DNA from 2 places in the Oribacterium sp. HCP28S3_H8 genome. Region 1 is predicted to be linked to the other one. Evidence: a T-box and tRNA genes for the amino acid it is inferred to sense, from the RefSeq annotation. Region 1 holds a T-box; the other holds one or more tRNA genes.

Evidence for each region. A T-box is a leader RNA that pairs with one kind of tRNA and senses whether it is charged. The one in region 1 lies ahead of pheS (phenylalanine--tRNA ligase subunit alpha), so its partner is inferred to be a tRNA-Phe.
Region 2: it encodes a tRNA-Phe, which carries the amino acid that the T-box ahead of pheS (phenylalanine--tRNA ligase subunit alpha) is inferred to sense. The anticodon was not compared.

The regions. Positions count from the first base shown of each region.
Region 1 is NZ_JBQHUZ010000005.1:30,281-39,050, reverse strand. It holds gene hisD (histidinol dehydrogenase) at 1-1,070, shown strand, start outside; gene hisH (imidazole glycerol phosphate synthase subunit HisH) at 1,074-1,682, shown strand; gene hisA (1-(5-phosphoribosyl)-5-[(5-phosphoribosylamino)methylideneamino]imidazole-4-carboxamide isomerase) at 1,709-2,425, shown strand; gene hisF (imidazole glycerol phosphate synthase subunit HisF) at 2,436-3,194, shown strand; gene hisI (phosphoribosyl-AMP cyclohydrolase) at 3,291-4,139, shown strand; gene ACTNEN_RS07320 (histidinol-phosphatase) at 4,136-5,074, shown strand; T-box leader at 5,283-5,532, shown strand; gene pheS (phenylalanine--tRNA ligase subunit alpha) at 5,624-6,649, shown strand; gene pheT (phenylalanine--tRNA ligase subunit beta) at 6,676-8,770, shown strand, end outside.
Region 2 is NZ_JBQHUZ010000006.1:19,314-28,083, forward strand. It holds gene ACTNEN_RS08230 ([FeFe] hydrogenase, group A) at 1-1,182, opposite strand, end outside; gene ACTNEN_RS08235 (NAD(P)-binding protein) at 1,176-3,008, opposite strand; tRNA gene ACTNEN_RS08240 (tRNA-Gly) at 3,112-3,183, opposite strand; tRNA gene ACTNEN_RS08245 (tRNA-Phe) at 3,315-3,387, opposite strand; tRNA gene ACTNEN_RS08250 (tRNA-Gly) at 3,394-3,464, opposite strand; gene ACTNEN_RS08255 (glycoside hydrolase family 13 protein) at 3,587-5,680, opposite strand; gene hpt (hypoxanthine phosphoribosyltransferase) at 5,713-6,258, opposite strand; gene tilS (tRNA lysidine(34) synthetase TilS) at 6,255-7,304, opposite strand; gene ACTNEN_RS08270 (FtsB family cell division protein) at 7,395-7,703, opposite strand; gene ACTNEN_RS08275 (RNA-binding S4 domain-containing protein) at 7,700-7,939, opposite strand; gene ACTNEN_RS08280 (HU family DNA-binding protein) at 7,944-8,216, opposite strand; gene mfd (transcription-repair coupling factor) at 8,377-8,770, opposite strand, start outside.

The DNA.
Region 1 (8,770 bases):
AGGCTGCCGATAATATCCGTGCTTTTCATGAGAAGCAGGTTCGGCAGAGCTTTATCATGACAGAAAAGGAAGGCGTCGTGCTCGGGCAGAGGGTCATTCCGTTGGATAAGGTCGGACTCTATGTTCCGGGCGGCACGGCAGCATATCCATCCACCGTTTTGATGGATGCGATTCCGGCTAAAATCGCAGGAGTTCAGGAGATTGTCATGGTGACACCGCCGTCCCGGGAAGGTACGGTCAATCCCTATATCCTCGCGGCTGCACATGTTGCCGGAGTTGGCAGGATTTATAAGGTTGGAGGTGCGCAGGCGATTGCAGCACTCGCGTATGGCACCAAGTCGATTCCAAGAGTAGATAAAATCGTAGGTCCCGGCAATGCATTTGTTGCGGAAGCCAAAAAGCAGGTGTTTGGACAGGTAAATATTGATATGATTGCCGGACCGTCCGAGGTGCTTGTGCTCGCGGATGGAAAGTCAGATCCTGCGTATGTGGCGGCAGATCTTTTGTCACAGGCGGAGCATGATAAAAATGCGTCTGCTGTACTGGTTACGGACTCCATGGAGCTGGCAGAAAAGGTGCAGACAGAGATCGAGCGTCAGCTTAAAACGCTTGCCCGGGAGGAAATCGCCAGAACCTCCATTGACCAAAACGGTAAGATTATTGTCGCACATGATCTCCGTGAGGGTGTGGATGCTGCCAACCGGATCGCGCCGGAGCATTTGGAAATCTGCGTAGATCAGCCGTTTGATTATCTTGGACTGATCCGTAATGCAGGCTCTGTTTTCCTGGGACGCTTCAATCCGGAGCCGATGGGAGACTATTTTGCAGGACCGAATCATACACTTCCAACTTCAGGCACCGCAAGATTTTATAGTCCTTTGTCCGTAGATGACTTTGTAAAAAAGATGCAGTACAGCTATTTTACGAAAGATGCACTGGCAAGAGACTATGACAAGGTATCCTTCTTTGCCAGGAAAGAGGGACTCACCGCGCATGCAAGAGCCGTGGACATCCGATTTGGCAAGGAAGACAGAGATTCCATAGATTCCAGGGATTCATCCGGGAGGTAAGCTATGATCGCAATCATTGACTACGGTGTCGGCAATCTTTTTTCACTTAAAAGCTCGTTAAAGGCGATCGGGCAGGATGCGCTTGTCACCCGTGACAAGGACAAGATCCGCAGTGCGGAACGCGTGATCCTTCCAGGGGTTGGTGCATTTGGCGATGCGGTAGAGAAGCTTCAGGAACTGGAGCTTCTGGATTTTGTCAAGGAGCAGGCTGCGACCGGGAAGCCTTTCCTCGGGATCTGCCTCGGCATGCAGCTTTTGTTTGACCGCTCGGAGGAGTATGGCAGCCATCAGGGACTTGGACTTGTAAAAGGGGATGTGCTGCCGCTTGCAGGCAGAATCCCGGAAAATCTGGATATCCCGCACATGGGCTGGAATGCACTTCATTTTGTAAAGGAGTGTCCGTTGTTCCAGGGGCTTAACGAGGGCGCATACGTTTATTTTGTGCATTCCTACGCAGCATTTCACTGCGATGCGGATCTTGTGGCTACGGCAGAGTACGGGATTCCGGTCACAGCGGCAGTACAGCATGAGAATGTCTTTGGTACGCAGTTCCATCCGGAAAAAAGTGGAGAAGCCGGCCTCAGGATTTTAAAGAACTTTGCCTCGCTGTGATCCCATAAAATAAAAAGGAGAGCCCTATGCAGATTTTTCCTGCGATTGATTTATATGATAAAAAGGTAGTGCGCCTCGTGAAGGGCGATTACAAGCAGATGACGGTGTATTCGGAGCATCCACTGGAAACGGCGGAAAAAATAGAAGCGTTGGGAGGAAAGTGGCTTCATCTTGTGGATCTGGAGGGCGCGAAGGATGGCACCACGCCGAACTTTGATGTGGTAAAGAGCATCTGTCAGGGAACCGGTCTTAACGTGGAAATCGGAGGTGGTATCCGTTCCCTCGATACGATGCAGCGGTATCTTGAGGCAGGCGTAGCCCGTGTGATCCTTGGCACAAAGGCGGTGACGGATGAGGCATTTCTTAAGGATGCGCTTCGTGAGTTTGGCGACAAGGTGGCAGTAGGCGTAGATGCCAGAAACGGCAAGGTGGCGGTCAAGGGCTGGCTTGAAATTCTGGATGTGGATATGATGGAGTTTCTTCGTCATCTGGAAACACTGGGCGTGCGCACGGCAATTGTGACGGATATCTCCAGAGATGGCGCCATGCAGGGAACCAATCTCCCATTGTATAAGGAGCTCGCAAAACTTACAGGACTCAATATTACAGCATCCGGAGGAATTTCAAGTCTTGCGGAATTAAAGGCGCTAAGAGACATGCAGCTTTATGGAGCCATCCTTGGTAAGGCAATGTACACCGGCGCGGTGTCGCTGGAGGATGCACTGGCACTGGTAAAAGAGTAAAGGAGAGCGTATGATTACAAAACGTATCATTCCATGTCTTGATGTCCGGGACGGAAGAGTTGTCAAGGGCGTCAATTTTACGGGGCTAAAGGATATTTCCAGCCCGGTAGAACTGGGACAGTACTATTCGGATGCCAGCGCGGATGAGCTTGTATTCTATGACATCACTGCATCATTTGAAGGTAGAAAGCTGTTTACGGATATCCTGACTGAGGTGGCATCCCGGATCTTTATTCCGCTTACGGTTGGTGGTGGCATCAATACACTGGAGGATTTTGACCGGGTATTAAAATGTGGCGCAGATAAGGTATCTGTTAATTCCGGCGCCATCCTGCATCCGGAGCTGATCCCTGCGGCGGCAGAGAAGTATGGAAATCAGTGCGTGGTACTCTCGGTGGATGCAAAGCGGGTCGATGGAGCTTATCATGTTTTCCGTAATGGCGGACGAATCGACACCGGCATCGACGCACTCGACTGGATCCGCGATGGTGTTATGCATGGAGCCGGAGAGGTGGTGCTTAATTCCATTGATACGGATGGTGTAAAGCAGGGCTTTGACCTTGAGATGCTCAAGGCTGTGAATGCCATTGTCAAGGTTCCGGTCATTGCCTCCGGAGGTGCTGGCTCCATAGAGGATTTTGTGACACTGTTCCGGGAGGTACCGGAGATTTCTGCAGGTCTTGCCGCAAGTATTTTCCATTTCGGTGAGGTCCGGATCCAGGATCTTAAGGCTCGTCTCATGGATGAGGGGATTCCGGTGCGTATCTGACAAAATACATGATATACGCAATATATTTCCTGTGATTTGCGGTATACTGTAACAGCTTAATTAGGATGGAATGAGGAAAGTAAGGGGAGTATACTTATGGAAGAAGCTTTTGACATTGCCAGAATCCGTTTTGACGACAAGGGTCTGGTACCGTGTATCGTGCAGGATTATGAGACGAAGCGGGTACTGACGCTTGCGTATATGAACCGCGAGTCGCTTGCCATTACGCTGGAGAAGGGACTTACATGTTTCTGGTCACGTTCGCGTAAGGAGCTCTGGCTTAAGGGCGAAACATCGGGAAATTACCAGCATATTGTCAGGATGGAGGCGGACTGTGACTGTGACGCGATCCTTGCTTTGGTGCGGAAGGATGGACCTGCCTGTCACCGCGGCACGGACAGCTGCTTTGATGCATCACTTGTAAAAACCTGGCCGGAAATGATTGATGTTTATGATGCCAACCGGAAGCGTACCGGTCGGACTGTTCCGAGGAAACAGTATTTTCTGAAAAAGGGCGAGTATATGCTTTATGTACTCGCAATCCTCGAGGATGCTGCCGGGAGGATCCTTGTGACCAGGAGAGCGCTTGATAAAAAGTGGGCTGCCGGTTCCTGGGAAATCCCCGGCGGAGGCGCCGATGCCGGAGAGGATTCCTTTACGGCGGTTGTCAGGGAAGTTTCCGAGGAGACCGGACTTGACATATCCGGGATGCATCAGGCACCGGTATACAGCTATGTCAACGAGGATCTCGCAAGAGGCGACAATTATTTCGTGGATATTTATCATTTCCGTTTTCCTTTTACGCTTAAGGATGTCACGCTGCAGAAGTCGGAAGCAATTGATGTAAAGCTTGCAACGATTCAGGAAATCACCGAAATGAATCAGCAGCATGCGTTTCTTCACTATCAGAGGATCTGCAAAGCTCTTAAGGCGGAGGTGTCATGACAATTAAAGGGAATTATCACACGCATACATCCTTCTGTGATGGCAGAGATACGCCGGAGCAGGTTGTTGAGATGGCACTTCGCAAGGGCTTCCGGCATCTTGGATTTTCCGGACACATGGATCCGGGCGTTTCGATGGACTTTCCTCAATATGAGGCGGAAATCTGCAGGCTGCAGGACAAATACCAGGGACGCCTTGAAATTCTGAGAGGGGTGGAGCTTGACAATGTTACCGGTGCGGAGTGCGCCCCTGCGGTAGAGTATGCGATCGGATCGACCCACTTTATCCCGATCCCGGGGAGTGAAATCTGGAACCGGACCTTTGGACTTGACGAAATCTGTGAAGACGGAATCAATGGAGATCAGATCATCTGCGTGGATGCATCGCCTGATGTCTTAAAGTCCGGCTGTGAACGATACTATGATGGGGACTACTATGCCATGTCGCAGGATTATTACCGTTTTGAGGCAGAGGTGGCGAAGCGGCTTAAACCTACGTTTATCGGCCATTTTGATCTGATCACACGCTTTAATGATCTGAGTCCGGAGGAGGGAGGACATTTCCTGGATGAACGCTCCGGGAGATATCTGCAGCCTGCCATGGATGCCATGCAAAGTCTTGTTGCTTATGGCATCCCATTTGAAATTAATTTAGGCGCTGTCAATCGTGGTAGAAAGCGGGAGCCGTATCCAAGGACAGAGCTTCTAAAGGCGCTCTCGGAAATGGGCGGCGAAGTTCTGCTTAGCTCGGATGCGCATCAGATGGAAAAGCTGGATGGTGGCTTTGATTTCTCCCTCCATGAAATCAAAGCCTGCGGCTTCCGTCATGTGAATGTCCTCACCCGGGAGTTCAGCGGGAAACCTGCGTTAAACAGCCGTGCCCTTGGGCAGGGAGTCGTGAGCGGTCCGCTATACTGGAAGGAAATCGAGCTTTAGACGGATCAGAAGTAAATTCAGGGTTAAAAATTGCCTAACCGACATTTGTCAAGCATAGACCGAAAGAGCACTTGACTTTCCGTGCATGAAGTAATAAGCTTGATAGCAGTTTATATATAAGATCAAGTGAATGCGTTGGATTTTCAAATACATAGGATCTAACTTGCATATAAGACCTGGTATAAACCGCATATAATCATAATGAATTAAAAAGACGATGAAGGTGTACAGTAGGTCAGATGTATTTCCCGGGAGAGAAAAACCGTGAGGCGCTGAGAGCGGTTTGAGAAATCTCTGATACGAATTTTCCCACTGGAGTTGTCCGGATGAACCATAGTTCGATTGTTAATGTTGATTTTAGGCAGTAGTCCGGAACGTCCGAGCGCGTTAAGCCGAAGAGTGTCTGTATCCTTTGTGATACAGGAACAAGGGTGGTACCGCGATGATTCGTCCCTGTGAGTCTTAGGACTTGCAGGGACTTTTTGTTGACAGTAAAAATATATGTTTCGATTCTGCGACCCTGGCAGGAGCGACGTAAGGAGATGGATTATGGTAAACAGTGAAAAGTTGCAGGAGCTTCGGCAGCTTGCCGAGGAAAGCATTCAGAAAGCACAGGATGCCAGGACGCTTAATGATTTAAGAGTCAAATTTCTTGGAAAGAAAGGTGAAATTACCGCGCTTCTCAAATCTATGAAGGACCTTTCACCTGAAGAGAAACCGAAATTCGGACAGATGGTCAATACTGTACGTGCAGAGGTGGAGAGCGCAATCGAGACACATATGGCGGAGCTGGAGGCAAAGGCAAGAGAAGCCAAGATGGCTGCCGAAACGATTGATGTGACACTTCCTGCCAAAAAGATGCAGTATGGGCATGCGCATCCCAATACCCGCGCGCTGGAAGAAGTCGAGCGAATCTTTGTCGGTATGGGATATGAGGTCGTGGAAGGTCCGGAGGTTGAGTATGATGAATACAACTTTGAGAAGCTAAACATTCCCAAGGGACATCCGGCGAGAGATGAGCAGGATACCTTCTATATTAATGACAGCATCCTCCTGAGAACCCAGACCTCTTCTGTGCAGGCGAGAGTCATGGAGCAGGGCAAGCTTCCAATCCGTATGATTTGTCCGGGACGTGTATTCCGTTCGGATGCTGTGGATGCGACGCATTCACCGTCCTTCCATCAGATTGAGGGACTTGTGATAGACAAGCATGTTACATTTGCAGATTTAAAAGGTACGCTTGATAAATTTGCCAAGGAGCTGTTTGGACCGGAAACCAAGACGAAGCTGCGCCCGCATCATTTCCCGTTTACGGAGCCTTCTGCAGAAGTGGATGTAAGCTGCTTTAAGTGCGGCGGTAAGGGCTGCCGGTTCTGCAAGGGTGAGGGCTGGATCGAGATCCTGGGATGCGGTATGGTACATCCCCATGTGCTTGAGATGTGTGGTATTGATCCGAAGCAGTACAGCGGTTTTGCCTTTGGGGTAGGTCTTGAGAGAATCGCGCTTCTTAAGTATGAAATTGACGACATGCGTCTGCTTTATGAAAACGACACCCGTTTCCTGGAGCAGTTCTGATCGGATAAGAGAGGGGAAACTTTATTATGAATACATCAATGAACTGGATCAAGGAGTATGTGCCGGAGCTTGACTGCACTCCCAAGGAGTGGACAGACGCCATGACGCTGAGCGGAACCAAGGTAGAGACCTGCACAATTTTAAACAAAAACCTGGATAAGATCGTCACCGGCAAGATCAAGTCAATTGAACCGCATCCGGATGCAAATCATCTTGTGATCTGTCAGGTGGATATCGGTAAGGAGGCTCCGATACAGATTGTGACCGGTGCAAGCAACATGAAGGTTGGAGATGTGGTGCCGGTTGTACTGGATGGCGGTAAGGTTGCCGGAGGACATGATGGTGGACCACTGCCGGAGGATGGCATTACGATCCATGCCGGTGCACTGCGCGGGGTTCCGTCCAATGGTATGATGTGCTCGATTGAGGAGCTCGGTTCCTCCAGAGAGTTCTATCCGGAGGCGCCGGAATCGGGACTGTATATTTTTCCGGAGGGGACAGCTGTCGGACAGGATGCGCCTGCTCTGCTCGGGCTTAATGATGCGATCCATGAGTATGAGATCACATCCAATCGTGTAGACTGCTACAGTGTACTGGGCATTGCGAGAGAAGCAGCGGCAACCTTTGGCAAGACCTTCCATATGCCGAGAGAGGAAAAATCCGGTAATGGTGAGGACATCCATGACTATCTGGACGTTTCGGTACTGGATCCGGAGCTCTGCCCGCGTTATACCGCACGTATGGTAAAGAACATCCATTTGGCGCCGTCTCCGAAATGGATGCAGATCCGTCTCGCCTCTGCCGGTATCCGTCCGATTAATAATATTGTTGATATTACAAATTATGTGATGCTGGAGTATGGTCAGCCGATGCACAGCTATGACTATGACCTGATCCGTGGACATAAGATCATTGTAAAGTGTGCCGAGGATGGAGACAGTTTTGAAACGCTGGATCAGCAGGTACGGAAGCTTGACCATACGGTACTGATGATTAATGATGCCGAGGGACCCATCGGTATTGCCGGTATCATGGGCGGACAGAACTCCAAGATTACGGATGATGTCAGGACCATGGTGTTTGAAGCGGCAACCTTTGACGGCACCAACATTCGCCTGAGCGCCCGTAAGGTGGGTGACCGTACGGATGCGTCGGCATATTTTGAAAAGGGTCTCGATCCGAATCTTGCGGAAGCAGCGATTAACCGGGCATGCGCACTGATTGAGCAGCTTCATGCCGGTGAAGTTGTAGGTGGCATGATCGACGTCTATCCGGTAAAGCGGGAACCGTCCGTGGTTAAGTGCACTGCAACCGAGATCAACAATCTGCTGGGTACAGAGTTTACTCCGGAGGAGATTAAGGCATATCTTGAAAGGGTAGAGCTTTCTACAGAGGTTAACGGAGATGAGCTTACGGTAACAGCGCCGACCTTCCGTCAGGACATCCACAGGATGTGTGACATTGCAGAGGAGGTTGCGAGATTCTATGGCTATGCAAACATTCCGATGACACTGCCTGCCAATACCGACAATGTCGGCGGACTCGCACCGGATCTGCTTGTGAATGAACGCGTGCGTCATTACGCACAGGCACTCGGGTACTCTCAGGCCTTTATGTATTCCTTTGAGTCGCCCAAGGTGTATGACAAGCTGAAATTTGCTGACGATGCACTGGAGAAGCAATACATTACAATTTCCAATCCGCTGGGAGAGGATTTCTCCGTGATGCGTACTTCCTCTATGAATGGAATGCTGACATCTCTCAGTACAAACTACAACCGTCGAAACAAAGTCGCGAAGCTCTACGAGATGGCCAATATTTACCTGCCCAAGGCACTGCCGCTTACAGAGCTTCCGGATGAACGGATGCAGCTTACGCTCGGAGCAATCGGGGAGAGCGATTTCTTTAGTATGAAGGGCGATGTGGAGGTGATCCTGAACCAGCTCGGACTGAAGGGCAGATTCCACTATGATGCAGCATGCAACAAGCCATTTTTGCATCCGGGCCGGAAGGCAAATATCCTTTATGACGGCAAGGTGATTGGTTATCTCGGCGAGGTTCATCCGGATGTCCTGGATAATTACGGCATTGGAGAGAAGGCGTATGTTGCTGTTGTTGACA
Region 2 (8,770 bases), on a different contig from region 1:
GAAATGCTCCGAACGGATCAGACGGTTTAACTCTCTTGTGGTAAGCACCACATCCACATCCGGATCGCCCTGATCGTCCTTCATCGTATCCAAAGCGCACTCTGCCTTTTTGGCAAGACACGGCATGATGGATACGGAAAAGATCCTGGACGGATCCACGCCGATCTTTTCTGCAAAATAGCTCTTGATGATCGCGCCGAACATCTGCTGCGGCGATTTGGATGTGGAAAGCTGATCAACAAAGTCCGGGAAATGTGCCTTGCAGTATCTTACCCATCCAGGGCAGCAGCTTGTAAACATCGGGAATGCTTCCGTATCCCGATGCTTCACTCTCTCAAGAAATTCGCTTGCCTCCTCCATAATCGTAAGGTCCGCAGACCAGTCGGTATCAAAAACATAGTCAAAACCCATCAGCTTTAAAAGCGTCGCAAGCCTCTTGATACTTGCCTTGGCAGGATTTAAACCAAACGGCTCACCCCATGCGGTCCGGATGGATGGCGCAATCTGCGCTACCACAATCTTCTCCGGATCCTCCAGTGCATCCAAAACCTTATCCGTATCATCCCGCTCACGCAGCGCTCCCACCGGACAGTGGGTGATACACTGACCGCAAAGCGCACACTTGGAGTCCTCCAGCCGATATACATCCCGCACATCCACCGTAGTCTGTGCACCGGTATTCACCACATCCCAGATATGGCTGTCCTGGATCTTGTCGCAGACCTGGATACAGCGCATACACTTGATGCACTTGTCATAATCCCGGATCAATGGGAATGTTTTAGAGCCTTTATTCACCGGAAGCTGCTTTGCAAAGGGCACCTCCGTAATATTAAGATCATTGGCAACCTTCTGCAGTGTGCAGTTGCCGGAGCGTACGCAAATCGCACAATTGGTGTTATGCTGCGACAGGATCAGCTCCACATTGGTCCTTCTGCCTTCCCTTGCCTTACGCGAATTGGTCCGGATCACCATACCTTCGCTCACGGTGTTGTTGCAGGCGGTCATCAGACGATCATATCCCTCGACCTCCACAACGCAGACCCGGCACGCCGCAATTTCATTAATTTCCTTAAGAAAGCAGAGTGTCGGAATGTGAATGCCGGCAGCGGCAGCCGCATTCAAGATGGTGGTTCTCTCCGGCACCTCGATTACCTTACCGTCAATTGTACACTTTACCATTTTGCTTCTCTGCCTCCCTTGAAAATTCCATATCCAAAGTGATCACAGTGCAGACAGCGTGAGGACTCCTGCAGAGCCTCCTGTTCTGACATCGGGCACTCCATCAGCTTGAAATCATGTTTTCTCTCCTCCGCCGGGCGCTCCGTCATATTAACTCTGCCGATCGGTTTATGATCGTCAAAGCGGATCGGCGGGATGACCACATCCGAGGTGATCTCATGATGGAAGCCGAGATACTCATCAATATTGGCAGCTGCCACCTTACCTGCCGCAATGGCGCGGATCACCGTTGCAGGACCGGTCACGCAGTCACCTCCGGCAAAAATTCCGTCCGCACCGGCAATATCCGAGGTATCAAAGGCAGAGATCATACCACGCTCCACCGGAAGTCCAAATTCACCGAATTTCCGGGAATCTATACCCTGTCCGATGGCAACCAGCACACGGTCTGCCGGGAGTCTTACCTCCGGCTTATCACTCTGCATCGGAGACGGGCGTCCGCCCTTGATCGCTCCCGGAATCTGCGGCTGTACAATCAAGGCAGTACAATGATTGTCCGCGTCCTTTTCAATCCGCACCGGGGCATTCAGCTCCAGTACCTCACATCCATCGGCAATGGCGCCCTCCACCTCCTCCGGAAGCGCTGTCATATCCACCTTACGGCGACGATAGGCGATTTTTACAGATTTTGCGCCGCAGCGGATCGCAGAACGCGCCACATCCATCGCAACGTTTCCTCCGCCGACAACCACAATATTGAGACCGGTATAATCCGGGTACTCATCATCACCGATGGCTCTGAGCATCTCCACCGCGGAAACCACACCCTTGGCATCCTCTCCTTCAATACCGATCTTTCGGTCACTGTGGGCACCGATCGATACAAACATGGCATCGCACTGCGCACGGAGATCTGCGATGGAGAGGTCCTTACCAATGGAAACATCTGTCACGGTCTTAAAGCCGCTCAATTTAAGCCCATCAATCTCATGATCCAGTACCTCTCTCGGGAGACGATATGCCGGGATGCCATAGCGCAGCATACCTCCCAGGCGTCTCCTCTGCTCATAGACCGTCACATCATGTCCCATAATGCTAAGATAATATGCACACGAGAGTCCACCGGGTCCTCCTCCTACAACAGCGACCTTTTTACCGGTCGGTGCCATCCTCTTAGGTCTTGGGATCTCTCCCTCATGCTCGCAGGCAAATCTCTTAAGCCCGCGGATATTGATCGGATCATCTACCATGGTTCTGCGGCATCTGACCTCACAGGGATGCTCGCAGATCATACCGCACGTAGCGGGCAAGGGATTATCCTTACGGATCAGCTGTACGGCGTCCCCATAGCGCTTATCATGGATCAGAGAAATATATCCCGGGATATCCACATGCGCCGGACACTGCCATACACATGGTACCGGCTGATTCTGCATGCCCTTGCAGCGCCCATGCACAATATGCTCCTCATAATCATCGCGGAATCCGCGCAGTCCCTCCAGGACCATCCTGGCCGCTTCCGAACCGATCACACAATCCGCCGAGTAGTAAATGCTCTCTGCTGTTGTCTCAATCAGATCCAGCGTACCAAGATCCGCTGTTCCGTTAAGCACGTTCTGGATCAGCGCCTCCAGCTGTCCAAGTCCGATCCGGCAGGGCACACATTTGCCGCAGGACTGGGAGTGGCACATATGCAGAAAGGATGCCGCCAGGTCTACCGGGCATAATCCCGGCTGTGATGCCTGTATCCGACGCTCCAGATCTTTATAAAGTGCCTCGACAGTCTTTTCCGCACGGTCTTTCGTCACAATACTCAACCTGCTCATAATTCACAAAACCTCCTGACACGATTTTATTAATTATAGCATATTTGAGAACAAATTTGAGCAACAAAAAAAGCATCAGAATACTTTCTGATGCTTCATTACAAGCGCGAGACGGGAATCGGACCCGCGACCTTCTCCTTGGCAAGGAGACGTAGTACCACTCTACTACTCGCGCATTATTAATGTCCGTTCAGCTTTCATTTCTGTGAAGAACGACATTATACAAAAGACAAACCATATTGCCGAATGATTTTTATCTATCATGAAATCATAATCTATATCAGCACTCAGCAGATTTATCTTGAGTGCCCAGAACCGGAATCGAACCAGTGACACGAGGATTTTCAGTCCTCTGCTCTACCGACTGAGCTATCTGGGCATCCAGAGCGGGTGATGGGAATCGAACCCACGTATTCAGCTTGGAAGGCTGACATTCTACCGTTGAACTACACCCGCGTCTTCCGTGTCCCTCTCGGTGACACGAATGATATAATATATGAACTTCTGATTTTTGTCAACAGCATTTCAAAAGTTTTTTAAAAAGTTTCCAGTCAATATCTCCGACCAGTTTCTGACCGTTAATTCTCATCCCGCTTTTCCTTTTTGGGATGACAGTTGGCAACATAAATCTTACCACTGTAGGGCTTCATATAGCTCCGCAGCATGCCGCCCTCCGCCTTGCGGTGCGTTGCTCCAGCGTTATATCCAGCAGAGGTAGTATTCAGCACCCGCGTAATTTCCGTGGTATCCAGGATACCCGTACGCCAGACCGGTATGGTCAATGGATACTCCTCCGCACAGCTGTTGATCGCAATCACCGCCACACGGCTGCCATAGATCCGGGCATAGACAATAAAATTGGTGCCTGACATCAGCGGCATCAGAGATCCGTACTTAAGCTCCGGATATCCGTTATGCGTGTTTGCCAGATATTTATGATACTCCAGAAGCTCAAAGTCCTCATGCTTCCACGGAAATGTCCGCCGGGAGTCAGGCTCTGTCCATCCCACCATACCAACTTCATCTCCATAGTACAGCGTTGGTGCGCCAGGCCAGGTCATCTGGATCATCGCGCCCAGACGATACAGCGGCACATTGATATTTTCTCCCGCAGCTTCCGGACCCATCTGTGCCACTCTGCCCACAGTCATATTGGTACGCGTCATGAAACGGGAATGATCATGGTTGGAAAGCTGATTCATGGACGACATAATGCTGATCTCCGGCATCCTCGCCATATTATACAGCATGGAGCTGAAAAATCTCCCGCCGTCTCCACGCAGCAGGTCATTGCGGCTGTCACTGTGCTTCTCCATCCCGGTCAGGAACCATGTAACCGGCTCCATAAACGCATCATAATTCATGACCGTATCCCATTCATCCCCCCGGAGCCACGGATAAGGATCTCCGTAATGCTCGGCAATGATGCATGCCTCCGGATTTGCCATACGCACCGCCTTTCGGAATTTTTTCCAGAAGCAATGGTTATAATCTGCGCTGTGTCCAAGATCCGCCGCGACATCCAGTCTCCATCCGTCACAGCAGTAGGGCTTGGAAACCCATTTACGCGCTATCCTGAGAATCTCCTCCTCCAGCTTGCTCGATCCCTCGTAGTTAAGCTTTGGCAGAGTATCATTCCCCCACCACTTCTCATAGCTGTCATTGTTAGGCCACGCCGCAGGATCATCCCTGGAAAATAAAAAATAGGGGTGGTAGGGACTCTCACGAGACTCATATGCGCCCGGTTCATATTCATTGGACATATCCGTATGATCATAGAATCCGCTTTTGTTCATCCACTTGTTAAAGGAACCGCAGTGATTAAAGACACCGTCAATAATCACCCGCATGCCCCGTTTATGGCACGCCTCTACAAAATGTATAAACAGCTCATCGGAGGCACGGAGATTCTCTTGATTTGTCGTCCGAATCCGGTATTTGGATGCATGCCGGTTGTCAAAATCTTGTTCTCCCAGAACTTCTCCTCCATCATATACAATTTTACCGATATGCGGATCTATATGGTCATAGTCCTGCGTATCGTATTTATGATTTGAAGGTGACACAAATAAAGGATTAAAGTATATGACCTTAACGCCAAGCTGTGACAGATAATCCAGCTTGTCCCAGACACCCTGGATATCACCTCCGTAAAAACGGTGTACATCAAAGGCCTCTATCGGAGCATCCCAGTCATGAACATTTACCACGGGTTTCCCGAGGTAGATGTATTCGCGGTCTAACACGTTGTTGTCCGGATCTCCGTTGTTAAAGCGGTCGATCATAATCTGATACATCACCGCGCCCTTAAGCCACCCCGGTACATGAAATCCCGGAATCAGCTGAAAGGCATACTCCTTGTCCATATTGCTGTTTACGCCGAGGCGGTTATAGTGGATCCTTTCCTCATGCTTCTGGATATAAAACGTATAGCTTACCGTATCCCTGCCGATTCTCAGCTGATATTCGTAATAATCAAAGTACGTATCTGAGAACGCCAGAGTCATGGTATGCGTTTCATTGCATTCGTGAAAGTGAATATAGACCGAGTCCACATCTCCTTTCAGTGTTCGGAAGCGGATTCTTATGTTGTCACCTGGATCAGGCTCCTGCGGACTCCGGTATTCATCACTGCCAGAGGTATAGAGACCGTCCCAGTTTATACTACTCATTTCCATCTGTTAAAAACAACCCTATCCTGAATTTACTGTTTCTCCTGCGGATCATCAAATTCCACCACACCAATGTATGGCAGATTGCGGTAATGCTGATCATAGTCAAGTCCGTATCCGACAACAAATTCGTCCGGGATTTCAAAGCAGGAGTACCGGACCGGCACCTCCTTCTCCCGACGGGATGGCTTATTGAGCAGCGTGCAGATCTCAATGGAATTCGGCTTCCGCTCCCGTAAAATGCGGGAAAGATGATTCAGCGTATGACCCGTATCAATGATGTCCTCGACAATCATGACATTTTTCCCTTCCAGCGGCTCATCCAGGTCCTTTACAATCTTAACAATACCGCTGGAGGTCGTACCGGAGCCATAGCTGGATACCGACATAAAATCCATAGTGACATCGGTATCATGGATTCTCTTGGCAAGCTCACACATAAACATAGCTCCGCCCTTAAGGATACAGATCAGATGGAGCGATCTGCCACGATACTCCTCGCTGATCTGATCCGCGATTTCCGTAATCCTCGCTTCAATCTGCTCCTCTGGAATCAATATTCTGACATGCTCACTCATGATTTCTTTCTCCTTTTCATGCTAATAATCTCACGGTTTACTCTAAGGATCAGCCGCTTCTTACGTATGTCGGCACTCATATGGTACGGGAGATCCAGGTGCGCCCCTCCCTGCCTAAAAAGAAGCGCATCCATATCTTCAAAATGCACAGATCCCCAGTCCTTAAGAGGCGTTTTAAGTCTATGCACAAGTTCTGCCAATATATATTTTCTAACGATCGGTGCCTGCTCCCGGAGACTCTCCAGCGAAACAGAAATTTCCCGTAAGGTTCCGTCTTCCGGGACACCGATACTGCTTTTATGATCTACATAGCCCCGGGCGATCTGCAGGAAATACGCATCCGACTCCCGGAGAAGCTCCGCAGTACGTGCAATATGCTGCACAGCCTGTGCGTTGATTGCCTCAAGCTCCGGCAGCACTGCTGCCCGGATCCGGTTCCGTGTGTATGCAAGATCCTGATTTGTAGAATCGGTAACATAGGTAAGTCCCGCGGCTGTAAGCGCTTCCAGGATCTCCGCTCGGGTTAAGCATAATAACGGTCGGATCACATCCTCATGCACGGCGCCCATCCCCGCAAGTCCGCGGAGTCCAGAGCCCCGCACAAGATTATGCAGCACCGTTTCCGCCTGATCATCCATATGATGAGCAACGGCAATCCTGACACGTCTTCCGCTTAGCTCCTGCTGCCGAAGCTTTGCCTCACGAAGCGCACGATATCTTAGCTCCCGCGCCGCCTCCTCAAGGCTCTGTCCGGAAGCTGCACTCCAGGAGGGCGCATCCACCCGGTACTCCCGGAACGGAATCTCCATCCGCTGCGCAAGCTCTCTCGCAAACGCAAGATCCCGGTCTGCTTCTGCCCCGCGGATTCCATGATGCACATGTACAGCACTGACCGATATCCCAAGCTCCGCGCTCAGCTCCTTAAGGATATAGAGGAGAAAAACGGAGTCCGGACCACCGCTTAAGCCCACAAGCACCAGATCCCCGGGATCCAGCATCCTGTTTCTTATTATAAATGTCTTTACCCTCTTACGTATACTATCCATGAAACATTCGCTGATTTTATCACAAAAAGATTCTATCACAAAAAAAGAGGGAGGAAAATAATTTCCAACCTCTTCTTTTCTGTTTTCTGATTAGTTTTCCGGCCGTACTATGATTTCATCCGGCATCTTCAGTCCAAAAATTTCCCGGGCCTTTTCCATAACATATTCCTTGGTCTTGACATAGACCTTTTTTTCTTCCAGCTCACGGGAATGCTCCTGCTCGTCGGCAATCGCCGCATCCAGGCTTTCCTCCTGCCGCTGATACTCACGGTCCTGCTGCCGCAGTGTCGAACCACGGAAAAAAACGGCAATTGCAAGAAACAGAACGACGACAATTATGCCAAGCATCGCAGCCCGGTTGTCCAGGCGTCCTCTCCTTTGTTTCTTACGCTCACTCATATATATTTAAACAATTCTCCGGCATCATTTTTGCGAATGCTTTCTGCTACGGAGATCACCTCCGCCTTTACAGCCTTCTCACCAAAGCGAATCTCAAGGATATCTCCCACCTTAACATCATAGGATGCCCGCTGCACTCTGCCATTAACGCTGACTCTGCCGGCATCACAAGCCTCATTGGCTACGGTACGCCTTTTAATCAGTCTCGATACCTTGAGATATTTGTCAAGCCTCATGAGATCAGTTAACCCGGTCCTTAAGAGCCTTACCAGCCTTAAATCTCGGAGCCTTGGAAGCAGCAATGCTCATGGTCTCACCGGTTCTCGGGTTTCTACCCTCACGAGCGGATCTCTCGGACACATCAAATGTACCAAAGCCGATCAGCTGAACCTTATCGCCATTAGCAAGTGCATCTGAAATTGCATCAAAAACAGCCTTAACCGCTGCCTCAGCGTCCTTCTTGGAAAGGTCTGCATTCTTTGCAACCTCTGCAACTAATTCCATTCTATTCATGGTATTGTCCTCCGTATCTGCACCTGATGTTTATTTTATCTGTATCTGTCAGAAATCACCAGGAGCGTATTTATCTTGCGTTTAATACGCTAGAATTATATCTTTGAAATATGAGCGTGTCAATCTATACCGCAGAGCCACGCCCATAAGACCGCTTTTCTTAAGGATTTGTAAGCTTCTTATCCTCACCATCCTTCTTAAGCTCAATCATATGAAGCAAAAGCTCTATATGCTCTATCGTCTTGTCATAGCTCCATTTAGGTTCCGCAGTATTCCTCGCCTGGAAGCGGAACATCGGCGCGGAACCGCCTGCGAATGTCAGCTGCCCATGACAGAGCTCCACTGCCTTCGGGACTGCTGCGACATTGATTTCCGCCTGCGGATTCATCCGAAGCACATAGCTTCCCCTGCCGACATTCACTTCTGTCACAAAGCAGCGATGCGCATCCGCCTTGAGACGGGCGATCTTTAACAGATTTTCCACCTGCACTGGGAGATTGCCAAAACGATCGATGAGCTCGTCCTGCATATCCATATAGTCCTCCTCCGACTCG